3 regions of the Stenotrophomonas sp. As-7 genome follow, and region 2 is predicted to be linked to each of the others. Evidence: predicted binding sites of a transcription regulator. Region 2 holds the regulator's gene; each other region holds the start of a gene.
The links. Region 2 encodes FliA, which starts transcription of late flagellar genes. Its sites were predicted from a motif close to TAAAGTTTNNCNNNCNNNGGCCGATAA; they were not measured.

Region 1 (4,822 bases), 2.0 Mb from region 2:
CGACGGTCTGGTTCACCTGGGCGATGCCCGCATGTTGCTCGTGCGACGCACTGCGGATACCCGCCAGCAACCCGGCCAACTGCTGCACGCTGCTGACGATCTCGTCCATCGTGGCGCCCGCCTGCTCGGCCTGCGTACTGCCCTGGCCTACCCGCGCCACCGAGTCCTCGATCAGTCCCTTGATCTGCTTGGCCGCGTCCGCACTACGCTGGGCCAGCAAGCGGACTTCGGCCGCCACCACCGCGAAGCTGCGACCCTGCTCGCCTGCACGCGCCGCCTCCACCGCCGCGTTGAGGGCCAGGATATTGGTCTGGAACGCGATGCCATCGATCAGCTGGATGATGTCGCCGATGCGACGCGACGACGCGCTGATGCCCTGCATGGTCGCCACCACCTGGCCGACCGCAGTGCCGCCACGCTCGGCAACCTTGGCGGCGTCGCGTACCAGTCCATCGGCCAGCCCCGCCGCGTCGGCATTGCGGCCGACGGTGTCGGTCAGCTCATGCATGGATGCCGCGGTTTCCTCCAGGTTGGCCGCTTGCTGCTCGGTGCGCTGGGACAGATCGTGATGGCCGGCGACGATCTCGCTGACACCCACATCCAGGCGCACCGTGGCCTGCTGGATACGGGTGACGATGTGGCCCAGCTGCGCGACAGTGGCGTTGGCATCGTCACGCATGCGGGCGAACACGCCCTGCAGGTCGCCCTCCATGCGTACGCTCAGGTCACCGCGTGCCAGTGCGGCCAGCAGCGCCTGCAGGTCGCCCAGGTTGGTCTCGAAAGTGGACAGCAGGCGATTGATGCTGGTCGACAGCGTGCGTACGAACCCCTGCTTGCCCTCCAGCGCGATGCGACCCTGCAGCTCGCCATGCGCCGCCGCATCGACCAGTGCCGCCACTTCGGTTTCCAGCAGCGTTTCAAGCGCGCGGCTGCGCCATTCCACCGCAACGCCAAGGAAATGGTCGTCCTCGACGATGGCATTGGCGATCAACTGATACCGGGTACCGGCGTGGCCGATCTCACGCTCTTCGCGCTGACGGACACCGATCAGTCCCGCCAGCGCCGGATGCAGGCGGACCGCGTCGCTGCCGAGCAATGCCTCTGCGGGAAGCGCCAGCAGCTGCAGCAGCGCCGGGTTTGCGTAGGCCACCTGCCCTTCCGCATCAACCACCATCAAGCCGGTCTGGGCACTGTCCAGCGCCTGCCGCACGCGCGTGTTGCCGCGTGCCAACGCGCGTTCGGTCTCGGTGCGCGCACGCAGGCGCTGCTGCATGTCGACCAGGCGCTGCGCGAGCTGGCCGATCTCATCATTGGCGTTGTGCACGCGCAGCGTGGTGTCGAGCCGGTCATCCGCGATATCGCCTGCAAAGCGCAGGGTGTCCTGGATCGGTCGACGCACCGCGCGCACCACGAGTACCAGGCTGGTGATCAGCACGCTGGCCACCAGCAGCAGGGTAGCCACGAACAGCACGCTGGCCATCCTTGCACCCGATCGCTGACGCAGTTGTGCCTGTTCCAGTGCTGCAACCTGAGCCTGCTGGAAAGCGGTCAATGCCGGGCCCACGGCCGCCGCAGTCTCAAGCAGCGACTGTGCCTCCACGTCCAGGCCGACGCGTGCAGCGGTATAGCCCAGCAATGCGGCCTGGTAGGCCTCCATTCCGTTGCGCACGCGCTCCTGCACGTCAGCTGGCAGGCCGGCCAACGCCAGATCGAAGGGCAGCTTTTCTTCGCTGGCACGATCGGCGTGGGTGGAATCGCCATCGAGCAGCAGCAATGCTTCCTGGCGCCGCATCCGCTGCACATGCAGGGACAGCGCAGGGCGCTCCAGCGCATCCACCTGCGCCTGCAGCGCGTCGGCGGCCTGCTGCAGTTGAGCGGCCAGACCAGCGTCGCCGCGCCCCATCTCATCCACCCGTTCGAACAACGCGGCGATGCCCTGTGAGAAGGCATCGACAGCCTCGGCCATCGCCTGCAGCACCTTGCGCCGGCCCGCGTCCATCGGCATGCCACGCAACGCCTGCAGGTCCTGCTTCAACATCTGTTGCGTGGCCAGCAACTGGCTGCGGTCCGCATCATCGAAACTGCGCGCATACTGGGTCTGCAGGCGCCGGGCCTCGGCCACCCGGGCGGCCAGCGAAGCAACGCGGTTACTGCCGTGCTGGTAGCTGGCCTGATCGCGTGCCGCCTGCGTGCTCGCATGGCTGGTCCAGGCGTGGACGGCGGCGATGGCCACCAGGCCCAGGCTGCAGACCAGCAACGTCGCCTTGAGCTTGTCGGCGACGCTGAGCCGATGTGGCTGCAGCCAGCGCAGCAGGCCAGGGAAACGGGAACGCAACCCGACAACGCGGCTACGCAGGGACCGAAGGTGGGGAACGACGGCCGACATGACAGACTCCAGGCGGAAGGACGCACCTTTATCGACCGGTTGCAGCGGAACTTTAGCGCTGAACTGAATCCTGCCGCGCGCAGTGACCAGTCGCCGCTGTTGTACCGGCCGCAGGCGACGGGGGGATGACACCGGCGAGGCACACTTGACCTCAACCCCGGTTGCGGTAGCACAGTGGAGCCCCCCGCCCGTGGTGCCTGCCATGTCCATCGACGTCCCCCGCTACCTGCAGCGCCTGCAGCTGGATGCCCCGCCACCGCTCACGCTGGCCGGGCTGACCCTGCTGCAGCAGCGCCACAACGCCCTGCTGCCGTTCGAGACCCTTACCAGCCTGCTGCGCGATGCGGTCGCCATCGACCTGGACAGCGTCCAGCACAAGCTGCTGCACGCGCAGCGCGGCGGCTACTGCTTCGAACTCAATGGCGCGTTCCTGGCCCTGCTGCAGGCCCTGGGCTTCGATGCGCAGCCGCTGAGCGCACGGGTGCTGCTGTCGGCTGCAGAGGGCGAGCTGACCGCGCGTACGCACCTGCTCCTGCGGGTGCGTCTGCAGGAAGCGGACTGGTTGGTCGATACCGGCTTCGGCAGCCTGACCCCGACCGTGCCACTGCGCCTGCATGAGACCGCAGTCCAGGACACACCGCATGAGCGCTACCGCGTGCAGCGGCTGGAGGATGGCGACTTCATGCTTGCCGCCGAAGCAGGGGATGACTGGCGGGCGCTGTACCGCTTCGACCTGCAGCCACCGGCGCCGATCGATAACGAAGTGGGCAACTGGTACGTGTGTACGCATCCGCAGTCGAGCTTTCCTGGCCAACTGCGTGCATCACTGACCGGGCCGGATTGGCGACGCACCATCGGCAGCGGCAACTACACCGAATATCGCCCGGGCCGGGTACCGGCCAAGCGCCCGCTGCGCGATGTGCAGGACGTGCGCGAGGTGCTGCAGCAGGGCTTCGGCATGCGCCTTCCGGACGATCCGCGATTGGATCCGGCCATTGCCGACTGGCTGCAGCGATCGCGCGCCGCGTCCGTGTAGCGCCACGCGATGTTCGGCTGCTGACCTCTGGGCTATGAGGTGACGGGCGCCTGCAGGGCGATCCGGTTGCCCTCGCTGTCGCGGATCTCGGCCACCCGCCAGTCACCGGCCACGTCCGGGCCGAAGCACAGCACCGCGCCAGCCTGAAGGGCACGCTGCAGGCTGTGATCCAGATCGTCCACGCCCAGGTAGATACGCGGACCCTGCTCCGAGGGCAGGTAGTCAGCACCGTGCACCAGCGCCATGCTGGCACCCGCGCCCCTATCGTTGAATGGCAGGTACGCCATCCGGCAGTCATGCACGGTGATCGGCGTATCGATGTCCACCTGCAGCCATTGCCGGTAGAACGCCATGGCACGGTCCAGGTCGGCAGCGGGAACTTCAACGTGCAGGATGGGATTCATGGTGATCAGGCTGGGCATGCAGGCGGATGAAACACAGGATCGCAGCTCTGCACACCACACGATACGGCCACAGCTGGCATGCTGGAACGCCCCGCCGTACCGGAGTCCACCAATGTCCCTGGCCGATCACCGTCATGCGTTGGCCCCGCTCGGCTACCTGCGCGTAGCCATCAACCTCGGCAACCCGGTGCTGGCCCAAGGCGACGCCGATGCACCACGCGGGCCATCGGTGGAACTGGCCACCGCGCTGGCACAGCGGCTGGGTGTGCAGGCCCGCTTCAGTTGCCACAACGCCGCCGCATCAGTGGTGGCAGCGGCGAGCGACGATGCGTGGGACCTGGCCTTCCTGGCGGTGGACCCGGCACGCGCCGACCGCATTGCCTTCAGTGCACCGTATGTGGAGATCGAAGGAACCTACCTGGTGCGCAATGACAGCCCAGCACGGCAGGTTGCAGATCTCGATCGCGACGGGCTGCGCATCGCAGTGGGCCGCGGCGCCGCCTATGATCTGTTCCTCAGCCGCGAGCTGCAGCAGGCAACGATTGAGCGTGCCGATACCTCGGCCGCGGCCATAACCCTGTTCGACCAGCAGCGGCTGGATGCAGCGGCCGGCGTACGCCAACCCCTGCAGGCCTGGGCACAGGCGCATGCCGGCCATCGCGTGCTGGCAGATCGCTTCACCGTGATCCAGCAGGCGGTCGCAGCGCCCGTTGCTCGACCCGCAGCGGCGTTGCAGGCAGTGTTCGCGGAAGTGGAGGCCATCAAGGCCGGGCCGTTGCTGGGCGAAGCCTTTGCACGTGCCGGGCAGGCGGTCACGCTGGTGCGCTGACGCACACTCCCCGTCACTACGCTCGCTTGGCGCTATCCCGCGTCCGCGGCCTGCATGTGCCGCACATGCTCGGCTGCCTGCGCGTGCAGCCATTCGCGGAAGGCCAGGAAGCCACGGTGGCGTATCGAGCGCTGCGGGTACACCAGCCAATGCGGCCATGCGGTTTT
Region 2 (4,822 bases):
AGCTCGGCATCGCGGTGCACGAGGCCAACAGCGGCACCGACCTGGACCAGCTGCTGGAGCGATTGAAGGACTACAAGCTGGTGCTGATCGACACCGCCGGCCTGGGCCCGCGCGACCGTGCACTGGCCGCCCAGCTGCAGTGGCTGCGCGCCGCCCGCCAGGTCCGCACCCTGCTGGTGCTGCCGGCCAACACCAGCTTCGGCGACATGGACGAGGTGGTGCGCCGCTTCGGCGCGGCCAACCTGCAGGGCCTGGTGCTGAGCAAGCTGGACGAGACCGGCCGCTTCGGCAACGCCCTGTCGGTGGCAGTGGACCACAAGCTGCCGATCACCTGGGTGACCGATGGCCAGGACGTCCCGGACGACCTGCACCGGGCCAGTGCAGCCAATCTTGTACTTCGCCTTGAAGATTTGCGCCGCGCGGCCGATATGCCCTGCAACCCGGAGTTGAACCATGCCGTCGCGTGAGTACGCCAAGCTGACCACCACCTTCCCGCTGACGGCGACCCGCAGCGAGCCGCTCGGCCCTGTGCGCACGATTGCCGTGACCGGCGGCAAGGGCGGCGTCGGCAAGACCAACGTGTCGGCCAACCTGGCCGTGGCGCTTGCCGGCATGGGTAAACGCACCCTGTTGCTGGACGCCGACCTCGGCCTGGCCAACATCGACGTGATCCTCGGCCTGAGCCCCACCAATACCCTGGCCGACCTGGTCGCTGGCCGTTGCAGCCTGGATGATGTGATCATCGAAGGCCCGAACGGCGTGCTGGTGGTCCCGGCCGCGTCCGGCCGCCGGCACATGGCCGAGCTGGCCCCGGCCGAGCATGTGGGCCTGGTCAACGTGTTCTCCGAACTGGAGCGCGAGCTGGACATCATGGTGGTGGACACCGCCGCCGGCATCACCGATGGCGTGCTGACCTTCTGCCAGGCCGCGCAGGACACCGTGGTGGTGGTCTGCGATGAACCGGCCTCGATCACCGACGCCTATGCCCTGATCAAGGTGCTGTCGCGCGAACGTGGCGTGGACCGCATCCAGGTGGTGGCCAACATGGTGCGCGACCCCAACGAAGGCCGCGTGCTGTACGAGAAGCTGACCCGCGTCTGCGAGAAATTCCTCGCCGATGTCTCGCTGAACTACCTCGGCTGCGTGCCGCAGGACGATTGGCTGCGCCTGTCGGTGCAGCGCCAGCAGCCGGTGGTGAAGGCCTATCCGTCCAGCCCGTCGGCGCTGGCGATCACCGAGATCGCCCGCCGCACCGCCCGCTGGCAGGCACCGACCGAGCCGCGCGGTGGCGTCGAGTTCTTCCTCGAACGCATCATCAAGCAGCGCGGGGTGGCCGCATGAAAGGCGCCGCCCAGTACAGAGAGGTCCAGCGCACGGCGGCCAATGAGGTCATCGCCCAGCACTCGGACCTGGTGCGGCGCATCGCCCACCATCTGGCCGCGCGCCTGCCGGCCAGCGTTGAAGTGGACGACCTGATCCAGGCCGGCATGATGGGCCTGATCGAAGCGTCGCGCAGCTACGACGCCGACCAGGGCGCCTCGTTCGAGACCTACGCCTCGATCCGCATCCGCGGCTCGATGATCGATGAGATCCGTCGTGGCGACTGGGTGCCGCGTTCGGTGCACCGCCGTGCCCGCGACGCTGCTGCCACCATCCGCCGCCTGGAGCAGAGCACCGGCCGCGCCGCCAGCGCCACCGAAGTGGCCGCCGCGATGGAGATGCCGCTGCCCGAGTACCTGCGCCTGATGGAGGATGCCTCGCGCGGGCAGGTGCTCAGCCTGGAGTCGCGCATTGAAGACCAGGGCGAGCTGGACACCGTCGCCCAGGGCGGCCCGACCCCGCAGCAGGTACTGGAACGCGGCGAGTTCGGCCGCGAGCTTGGCAATGCCATCGGCCACCTGCCCGAGCGCGAACAGCTGGTGCTGTCGCTCTACTACGAGCAGGAACTGAATTTGAAGGAGATCGGCGCAGTGCTCGGCGTGAGCGAGTCGCGGGTCTGCCAGATCCACGGCCAGGCGGTCCTGCGCCTGCGTGGCCGACTGAAGATTTTCGAGGCGGCCGACGCCGGCCTCGAGAGCTGATCAACAAAGGAACTCTGCTTTGAACAAGAACATGCGCATCCTGATCGTCGACGATTTTTCGACCATGCGTCGTATCGTCAAGAACCTGCTGGGCGATCTGGGCTTCACCAACACCGCCGAAGCCGAGGACGGGCATGCCGCGCTGTCGTTGCTGCAGAGCCAGCCGTTCGACTTCGTGGTCACCGACTGGAACATGCCGGTGATGACCGGCATCGAACTGCTGAAGGCGATCCGTGCCGATGCCAAGCTGAAGACCCTGCCGGTGCTGATGGTGACCGCCGAAGCCAAGCGCGAGCAGATCATCGAGGCAGCGCAGAGCGGCGTGAACGGCTACATCATCAAGCCGTTCACCGCACAGACGCTGGAAGAGAAGCTCGGCAAGATCTTCGAACGCCTGGCGGCCAGCGCTTGATGGATACCACGGTCGACAAGAGTGCCCTCGCCCTGCGCCTGCAGGAAGCCCTGGACGCGCTGGAATCCGGCGACGAAGCGGCTTGGCGCCAGCGCATCGACGGCTTGGTCGCACTACGCACCCAGCCGATGATGAGCGGCCTTTCGCGGCTGGCCCGCGAACTGGGCCAGGCGCTGGGCGAACTGCCGACCGTGCCCGATGAAGCCGGCGAGCTTGACGACGCCTGCGCGCGCCTGGATCACGTGGTGGCGATGACCGAACAGGCCACCCATCGCACCCTGGACCTGGCCGAAGAGTGCCGCAGCCTGACCGAACAGCTGCGCGCCGATGGCCTGCAGCCGGGCCAGGACGTGCAGCTCGACCGCATCCGCCACAACCTCACCGAGATCGCCCTGACCCAGAGCTACCAGGACCTGACCGGACAGATCATCCGTCGCGTGGTCGGCATCGTCCGCCGCGTGCACGAAGGCTTCGGCGCGCTCGGCCTGCCGCCGGAACAGCATCGCACCGACCCGGAACTGGCCGGGCCGGCACTGAAGGGACTGGACCGCCATGCGGTCTCGCAGAACGACGCCGACGACCTGTTGTCGGATCTGGGGCTGTAACCATGGGCGCGGTAGCCGACGACATCACTGCCGATTTCATCATCGAGGCCCAGGAAATCCTGGATCGCCTTGGCGAACAGCTGGTGTCGCTGGAACAGGCACCGCAGGACAATGAACAGCTCAACGCGGTGTTCCGTGGCTACCACACGCTGAAAGGCGGCGCAGGTTTCCTCGGCATCACCGCGATGGTCGAACTGTGCCACGCCGCTGAAGAAGCGCTGGGCGCCGTGCGTGCCGGCCAGGCCGTATTGCAGGCGCATCACTTCGATGCCGCCCAGCAGTCACTGGACTACCTGCAGTCGATGCTTGACGCGGTGTCATCGGGTTCCGAGCCCGGCTTTGCCCCGCCCGAACTGGTCGCCCAGTTCGATGTGCATGGCGGTGGCGCGGCTGCACCTTCGGCCGCGACGCCGAATGCGGGCGCTGGAGACCTGATCACCGACGACGAATTCGAGGCCCTGCTCGACCAGCTGCACGGCGGCAAGGCGCCGACGACCGTAGCACCGGCGGTGAAGAAAGCCGACGACATGATCAGCGAAGACGAGTTCGAGGCGCTGCTCGACCAGCTGCATGGTGGCGCCGCCCCGGGCAGCAACGCCACCGCAGCGGTTGTCGCCGCACCGGCACCGCGACCGGCGCCCTCGCCTGCCCCGCCAACTGCCAGCAAGCCGGCGCCCAACAAGCCCGTCGCCGAAGCCGAACACACCGTGCGCGTGGATACCAAGCGCCTGGATGCCATCGTCAACCTGATCGGCGAACTGGTGCTGTCACGAAACCGGTTGAAGACGCTGCGCGCACGCCTGCGCGATGAAGAGCTGGACCGCGCCGTGTCGACGCTGGACATCGCCACTGCGCGCCTGCAGTCGGCGGTGATGCGCACCCGCATGCAGCCGGTCGGCAAGGTGTTCTCGCGCTTCCCGAAGGTGGCGCGCGACGTTGCGCGTTCGCTGAAGAAGGAAGTGGACCTGGAACTGATCGGCGCCGAGACCGAGCTCGACCGCAACCTGGTCGAAGCGCTGGCCGACCCGCTGGTGCACCTGGTCCGCAACGCCATCGATCATGGCGTGGAAACGCCGGAACTGCGCGAAGCGCAGGGCAAGCCACGGATGGGCCATGTGCGCCTGTCGGCACAGCAGGAAGGCGACTACGTCAGCATCGAAGTGCAGGACGACGGTGCCGGCATCGATCCGGAAAAGCTGCGCGCCAAGGCACGCGAGAAGGGCCTGATCGATCCGGAAGCCGCTGCCCGCCTGAGCAGCGAGGAATGCCTGCATCTGGTGTTCCTGCCCGGCTTCTCGACCAAGCAGCAGGTCACCGACATTTCCGGCCGCGGCGTCGGCATGGACGTGGTGCAGTCGCGCATCCGCGAACTGAGCGGGCAGATCCAGATCCAGTCGGAACTGGGCCGCGGCAGCCGCTTCATGATCCGCGTACCACTGACCCTGGCGATCCTGCCGACCCTGCTGGTGCAGGCCGGCGAAGACGTCTACGCACTGCCGCTGGCCCGCGTGATGGAAGTGCTGCATGCGCCGCGCACTTCGCTGGGCTGGTTCGACGGCCGCGCCGTGCTGGACCGTCGCTCGCACACGCTGGCGCTGGTCGACCTGCGGCAATGGCTGGATGTGACGCCGGCCGCCTCGCCGCTGCTGACCATCGTCGTGCTGCAGGCCGGTGAAGCACGCTTCGGGCTGGTGGTGGACCAGGTGCGCGGGCGCGAGGAAGTG
Region 3 (4,822 bases), 780 kb from region 2:
ATGCGCCCATCGCGACCAGCATCGCGATGGGCGCCGTCTCCCACCCGGCTTAGAACTCTTCCCACCCACCCGTGTTGGCCGCGAGCGAGGGCGCGATCCGCGGCGGCACGCCGGTCACGCGACGCACCGGCGGCACGCTTGCAGCGACCGCTGCCAACATCGGCCGGACCGCTGCCGCCGCCACCGAAGCCCCGGTGCGGAACACCGATACCGCTTCGGCCAGCAGGTTGGCCTGTTCCTCCATCGAACGTGCTGCAGCGCTGGCCTCTTCCACCAGCGCAGCATTCTGCTGGGTGGTTTCGTCCATCTGCATCACGGTCTGGTTGACCTGCTCGATACCCGAGCTCTGCTCCTGCGAGGCCGCCGAGATCTCGGCCATGATGTCGGTCACCCGCTGCACCGAGGCGACGATCTCGCCCATCGTGGTGCCGGCCTGACGCACCAGCGCCGAGCCGTCGGATACCTTGCCCACCGACTCTTCAATCAGGCCCTTGATCTCCTTGGCGGCGCCAGCCGAGCGCTGCGCCAGCGTGCGCACCTCACTGGCCACCACGGCGAAGCCCCTGCCCTGCTCGCCCGCGCGCGCCGCTTCCACCGCGGCGTTGAGCGCCAGGATGTTGGTCTGGAAGGCGATGCCATCAATCACACTGATGATCTCGGCGATCTTCTTCGACGACGCTTCGATGGCGCTCATGGTGGTCACCACCTGACCGACCACCTCGCCGCCCTGCGAGGCCACCCCATGTGCACCGATCGCCAGCTGATTGGCCTGGCGCGCGTGTTCGGCGTTCTGCTTCACCGTGGAGGTCAGTTCCTCCATCGACGCTGCCGTCTCTTCCAGGTTGGCCGCCTGCTGCTCGGTACGCCGCGACAGATCGGTATTGCCCGAGGCGATTTCCCCCGCTGCCAGATTGATGCTGGATGCACTGGTCTGGATGCGGCCGACGATCTGGGTCAGCTGTTCGACGGTGGCATTGCAGTCGTCGCGCATGCGCGCGAAGACACCGTGGAAATCGCCCTGCATGCGTACGGTCAGATCGCCGCGCGAGATCGCCTGCAGCAGGCTCGACACCTGCACCAGATTCTCATCGGTGGTCTGCATCAACCGGTTCAACCCGGTCACCATCTCGCCGAAATCGTGCTCGAAGCGAGTTTCGTCGCCACGCAGGCTGAAGTCGCCGGCGGCCGCGGCTGTGGCCAGCCGGCGGATCTCGCCGTTGATGGCCGACAGGCTGGACTTGGTCTCATCCATGGCCTGGGTGATCGCCGCCTTCTCGCCCGGCAGGCGATCCATGTCCACCGACAGGTCGCCGCGTGCGTAGTGCTTCATCACTTCGATCAGGCGGTTCTGCACCTGCACGTGCGAACCCACCAGCGCGTTGGTGTCATGCACCATCCGCCCGTAATCGCCGGGGAAGGTACTCTCGTCCATGCGGTAGCTCAGGCTGCCGTCATCATGCTGCCGCGCCATCTCGCCCTGCGCCGTCATCACGGCCTGCAGCTGCCCCTGCATGCGCTGCATGGATTTCAGCAACTGGGTCACCTCGTCGTTGCCCGAGGCATCGATGACGTTGTCCAAGCGACCGTTGGCAATGCCATCGGCCAGCTTCACCGCGCCCGCCAAGGGCCGGGTAAGACTGCGGGTGATCGCCCACGCAGCCAGTGCACCGAGGATCAGGCTGAGCACACCGAAGGCGATGGACAGTGTTCCCGTCCACGCTTCCGTGGCGCGATACTCCTCACGGCTGCGTTCGGTCAGGGCTTCCTGGTGCCGCAGCAGGCTGGAGATCGCTCCATTCCAGGCGGTGGCCAGACCGTGTTCGGCCAGCAGTTCGGTGGCCGCACCGTCGTAGTCGCCCGCCTTCATCCGTTCGTGCAACTGCCGGGTGGAGGCGTCGGTGGCCTTGCGTGCCGCCGCGATCTGCGCCACCAACGTGTCGCCGGTGGCATCGCGGGGAATCTTGACGTACTTGTCCCAGATGCCGTCGTAGGTGCGGCTCAGTTCCTGCGCCCGCTGGTAATCCTTGTCGAACTCCTCGCCGCGCTTGATCACCATCAGGCGACGATGCATCAGCACCGCGTTGTTGGTATCAAGCATGTCGTTCAACAACCGCATCTTGACCATGTTCACGCCCACCACTTTCTCGAACTGGGCAGACTTCAGATGGTTTCCGTACAACACCAGGCCGACGATGGCCATGATGAACAGCAACAGCAGACCGAAGCCGGCAGAAAGCCGGGATCCCACACGGAGGTTGCGTAAGGCGAGCATCTCAATTCCCTTGATCGTGGCCCTATATCGGTGACGGCACGATCCGGGGAAACTTTAAATACATTTACTGAAACAACGCCTCATTAACATAAATGCATTCAAGTAGAGCCCTTCCCTTATTCCTCCCCATTTTCCACTGAAGGCAGGGTGGGAATGCATCACGCAGATGAATAAGCCGCGCGCTCTTTGGCCGCGCAACGCTATAGTCGGCAGATGAACGTATTCCTGCAGATCAACGGCATCGTCATCGTTGATATCCCAAGTTTCTACGCAGAAATCAACCGTGTATTCATGGCTGGCGAAGACTGGCAGCTCGGGCCCAGCCTCGATGCATTGGACGATCTGCTGTACGGCGGTTATGGCGCACTGGCCGGGCACAAAACGGCCACGGTGGTCTGGCGCGATATCGACTGCAGCCGCGATGCACTGGGAGTGGAGGCCACGCGTGCGTGGCTGCAGGACAAGCTGCGGCAACCGGGTACGTTCAATGCCGAAGCCATCGGCCGCCAGCTGGACGCCCTGCAGCGCGGCGATGGGCAGACCTACTTTGACATCGTGATGGATATCTTCGCCAGCCACCCGAATATCAATCTGCAACGTGCCTGAGGCAGTCAGGCCTGTTGCCACTCCACATCAGGGAACATGGCAACAGGTGCCACAAGCACAGCAGGAACTTGCCCCACAGCATTTGAGCGACTGTCCGCTGCCATCCTGACACTTCGCGCCACAGCATCCGCTGTTGCGCACAGATGCCACCGTCGTGGCGATCGCACACGCCTTCAACGCGTCATCCGCCTCCAGAAGCGGCGTCTCTCTTGAATAGTCAAGCACCTGAACGTCGGTCGGACCCGCATCCAGTCCCTGCTTGTAAAGCCCCAGCGGTCGCCCGCTTCGCGCTCCCGCCTGCACCGTTATCGGAGAAATCGTCAGTGCACCCTCCTGCAACAACGTACCGCTGAACTGTTCTCCCTGCCACAGACTCCACTGCAGGTCTGCGGCCGCTTCACCGACAAAGGCCGATGTCTGGGCAACATCGAGCACCAACGTGTAGCGGCGCCCATGCTTCTCCTCCAGCGTGAGGATCGCCGTGCGTCCTTCCTGCACGCTTACACGGGGCGAGAATACGGGGTTCGCGTCGTGCAGCATCCGCAGAGTGAGGTGGTGCAGGTCCTTTGATCCGGATACTTCTGCAGCCAAGGACGGAGCCGAAGTACTGACAAGCAACATACCAAACAACGTACGAAGGAACATGCAGGAACTCCGTTGACCGCCCGATTGCGGCCGTCAACTCTCCACCGGCGATCCAAACGCAGGTTGTGACCCACACAACACATTCATCAAGCTCCCCCGACGGCGCGCCCACAGCGACCATTTCATACGTGATCGCCGCTATCCTGCGGCATCCACGCAGCCACTGACCGCCACGGACGCCACCGCCGCTGCTTGTCTGCGACATCTCACACGCCACCAACGAAAGCGCCTTTTCCCCCCGACCAGTTACCATGGACAGCCCTGTACCCGCTCCGCCCCGCTGCCCTCCGGCGCGAGCGGACGCCCCTGATCCACGAGTCCCATGTCCAAAGACAAGTCCGCCGAACACACCCCGCTGATGAAGCAAAACGACTAAAAGAAGATCCTAGTCACCAGGAGCCTTGTGCCGCAAGGGTCTTTGGCGCCACCCGCGAGACGCGCGCTCCAACGCAACATCGCCGCAACAGCTCTATGACCAATAGCTGAACGACAATAAGCGAAATGATGTCGCTCTGAGCGACATGACGGGTGCTTAGCTGTTAGGCTGATGTCGTCATCGCGGGGAGCAACAATCCGTGCCATGGTGTGAGTAGGCGACTACTCGAGGGCGAATAGCCCAAAACACCCCGAGCGACGCGTCAGCGGCCGGCAACGGCCGGGACCATCGGGAAGGGTCAGGTGGCTGCGGCAACGGCTCGCAGCCATAGATTGGAGGAGGGTAGTAACTGGCGTTTCCCCATTCTCGATGTAGCAACGGAGCCTTTCCAATCCCGGAGAGGTGCATCGAGGACACCAACATGGTCTCACCTGTTGACAGGAAAGATGACAAGCGCCAGCTGCTGCTGAAATGGTTCAAACGGGTTTTTGGTGGTCCTTGGTTGTTCCGTCTCTTGATGGTCGTGTGGAAGTTGTATGACCACTTTGATCGCTAAGCGCGGCGTAGGACATTCGGACTCTAAAACTCATCAGTAGCACCCTCCTTTTTATCTACACATGCAGGAAGAGAGGAAATGCTCCACAAGGCTTTAAAGACGGTCCGCGAGGTTCACCGAATGCAACAAGGTGAGCTGGCGGAGCGCCTGGGCATATCACGCTCTCATCTATCTGAGATCGAGTCAGGAAAGAAGGCTGCGTCAGTCGAGCTTCTACACAAGTTCGCAGAAGTATTCGATGTGCCGCCTTCAACATTCCTAAGCTTCGCCGAAGCCCTTGAAGGCTCCTCGGAGCGACGTCAGAAGAACGCCAAGAGGCTGATGAAAATTCTGGAATGGACACTGGATTCTAACGATGACGCTCCCC

Region 1: a site for FliA is predicted at 2,415-2,441, ahead of QP457_RS19365 (methyl-accepting chemotaxis protein). Genes of this name have one in related genera too.
Region 3: a site for FliA is predicted at 2,303-2,329, ahead of QP457_RS06790 (methyl-accepting chemotaxis protein). Genes of this name have one in related genera too.

Annotation. Positions count from the first base shown of each region.
Region 1 is NZ_CP127405.1:4,245,490-4,250,311, forward strand. Features, by position in the region: gene QP457_RS19365 (methyl-accepting chemotaxis protein) at 1-2,386, opposite strand, end outside; gene QP457_RS19370 (arylamine N-acetyltransferase) at 2,589-3,422, shown strand; gene QP457_RS19375 (VOC family protein) at 3,455-3,826, opposite strand; gene QP457_RS19380 (transporter substrate-binding domain-containing protein) at 3,939-4,655, shown strand; gene QP457_RS19385 (LysR substrate-binding domain-containing protein) at 4,688-4,822, opposite strand, start outside.
Region 2 is NZ_CP127405.1:2,227,620-2,232,441, reverse strand. Features, by position in the region: gene flhF (flagellar biosynthesis protein FlhF) at 1-467, shown strand, start outside; gene QP457_RS10345 (P-loop NTPase) at 454-1,341, shown strand; gene QP457_RS10340 (RNA polymerase sigma factor FliA) at 1,338-2,081, shown strand; gene cheY (chemotaxis response regulator CheY) at 2,101-2,493, shown strand; gene QP457_RS10330 (protein phosphatase CheZ) at 2,493-3,098, shown strand; gene QP457_RS10325 (chemotaxis protein CheA) at 3,101-4,822, shown strand, end outside.
Region 3 is NZ_CP127405.1:1,447,376-1,452,197, reverse strand. Features, by position in the region: gene QP457_RS06790 (methyl-accepting chemotaxis protein) at 50-2,272, opposite strand; gene QP457_RS06785 (barstar family protein) at 2,486-2,878, shown strand; gene QP457_RS06780 (hypothetical protein) at 2,906-3,523, opposite strand; gene QP457_RS06775 (helix-turn-helix transcriptional regulator) at 4,534-4,822, shown strand, end outside; gene QP457_RS06770 (reverse transcriptase family protein) at 4,811-4,822, shown strand, end outside.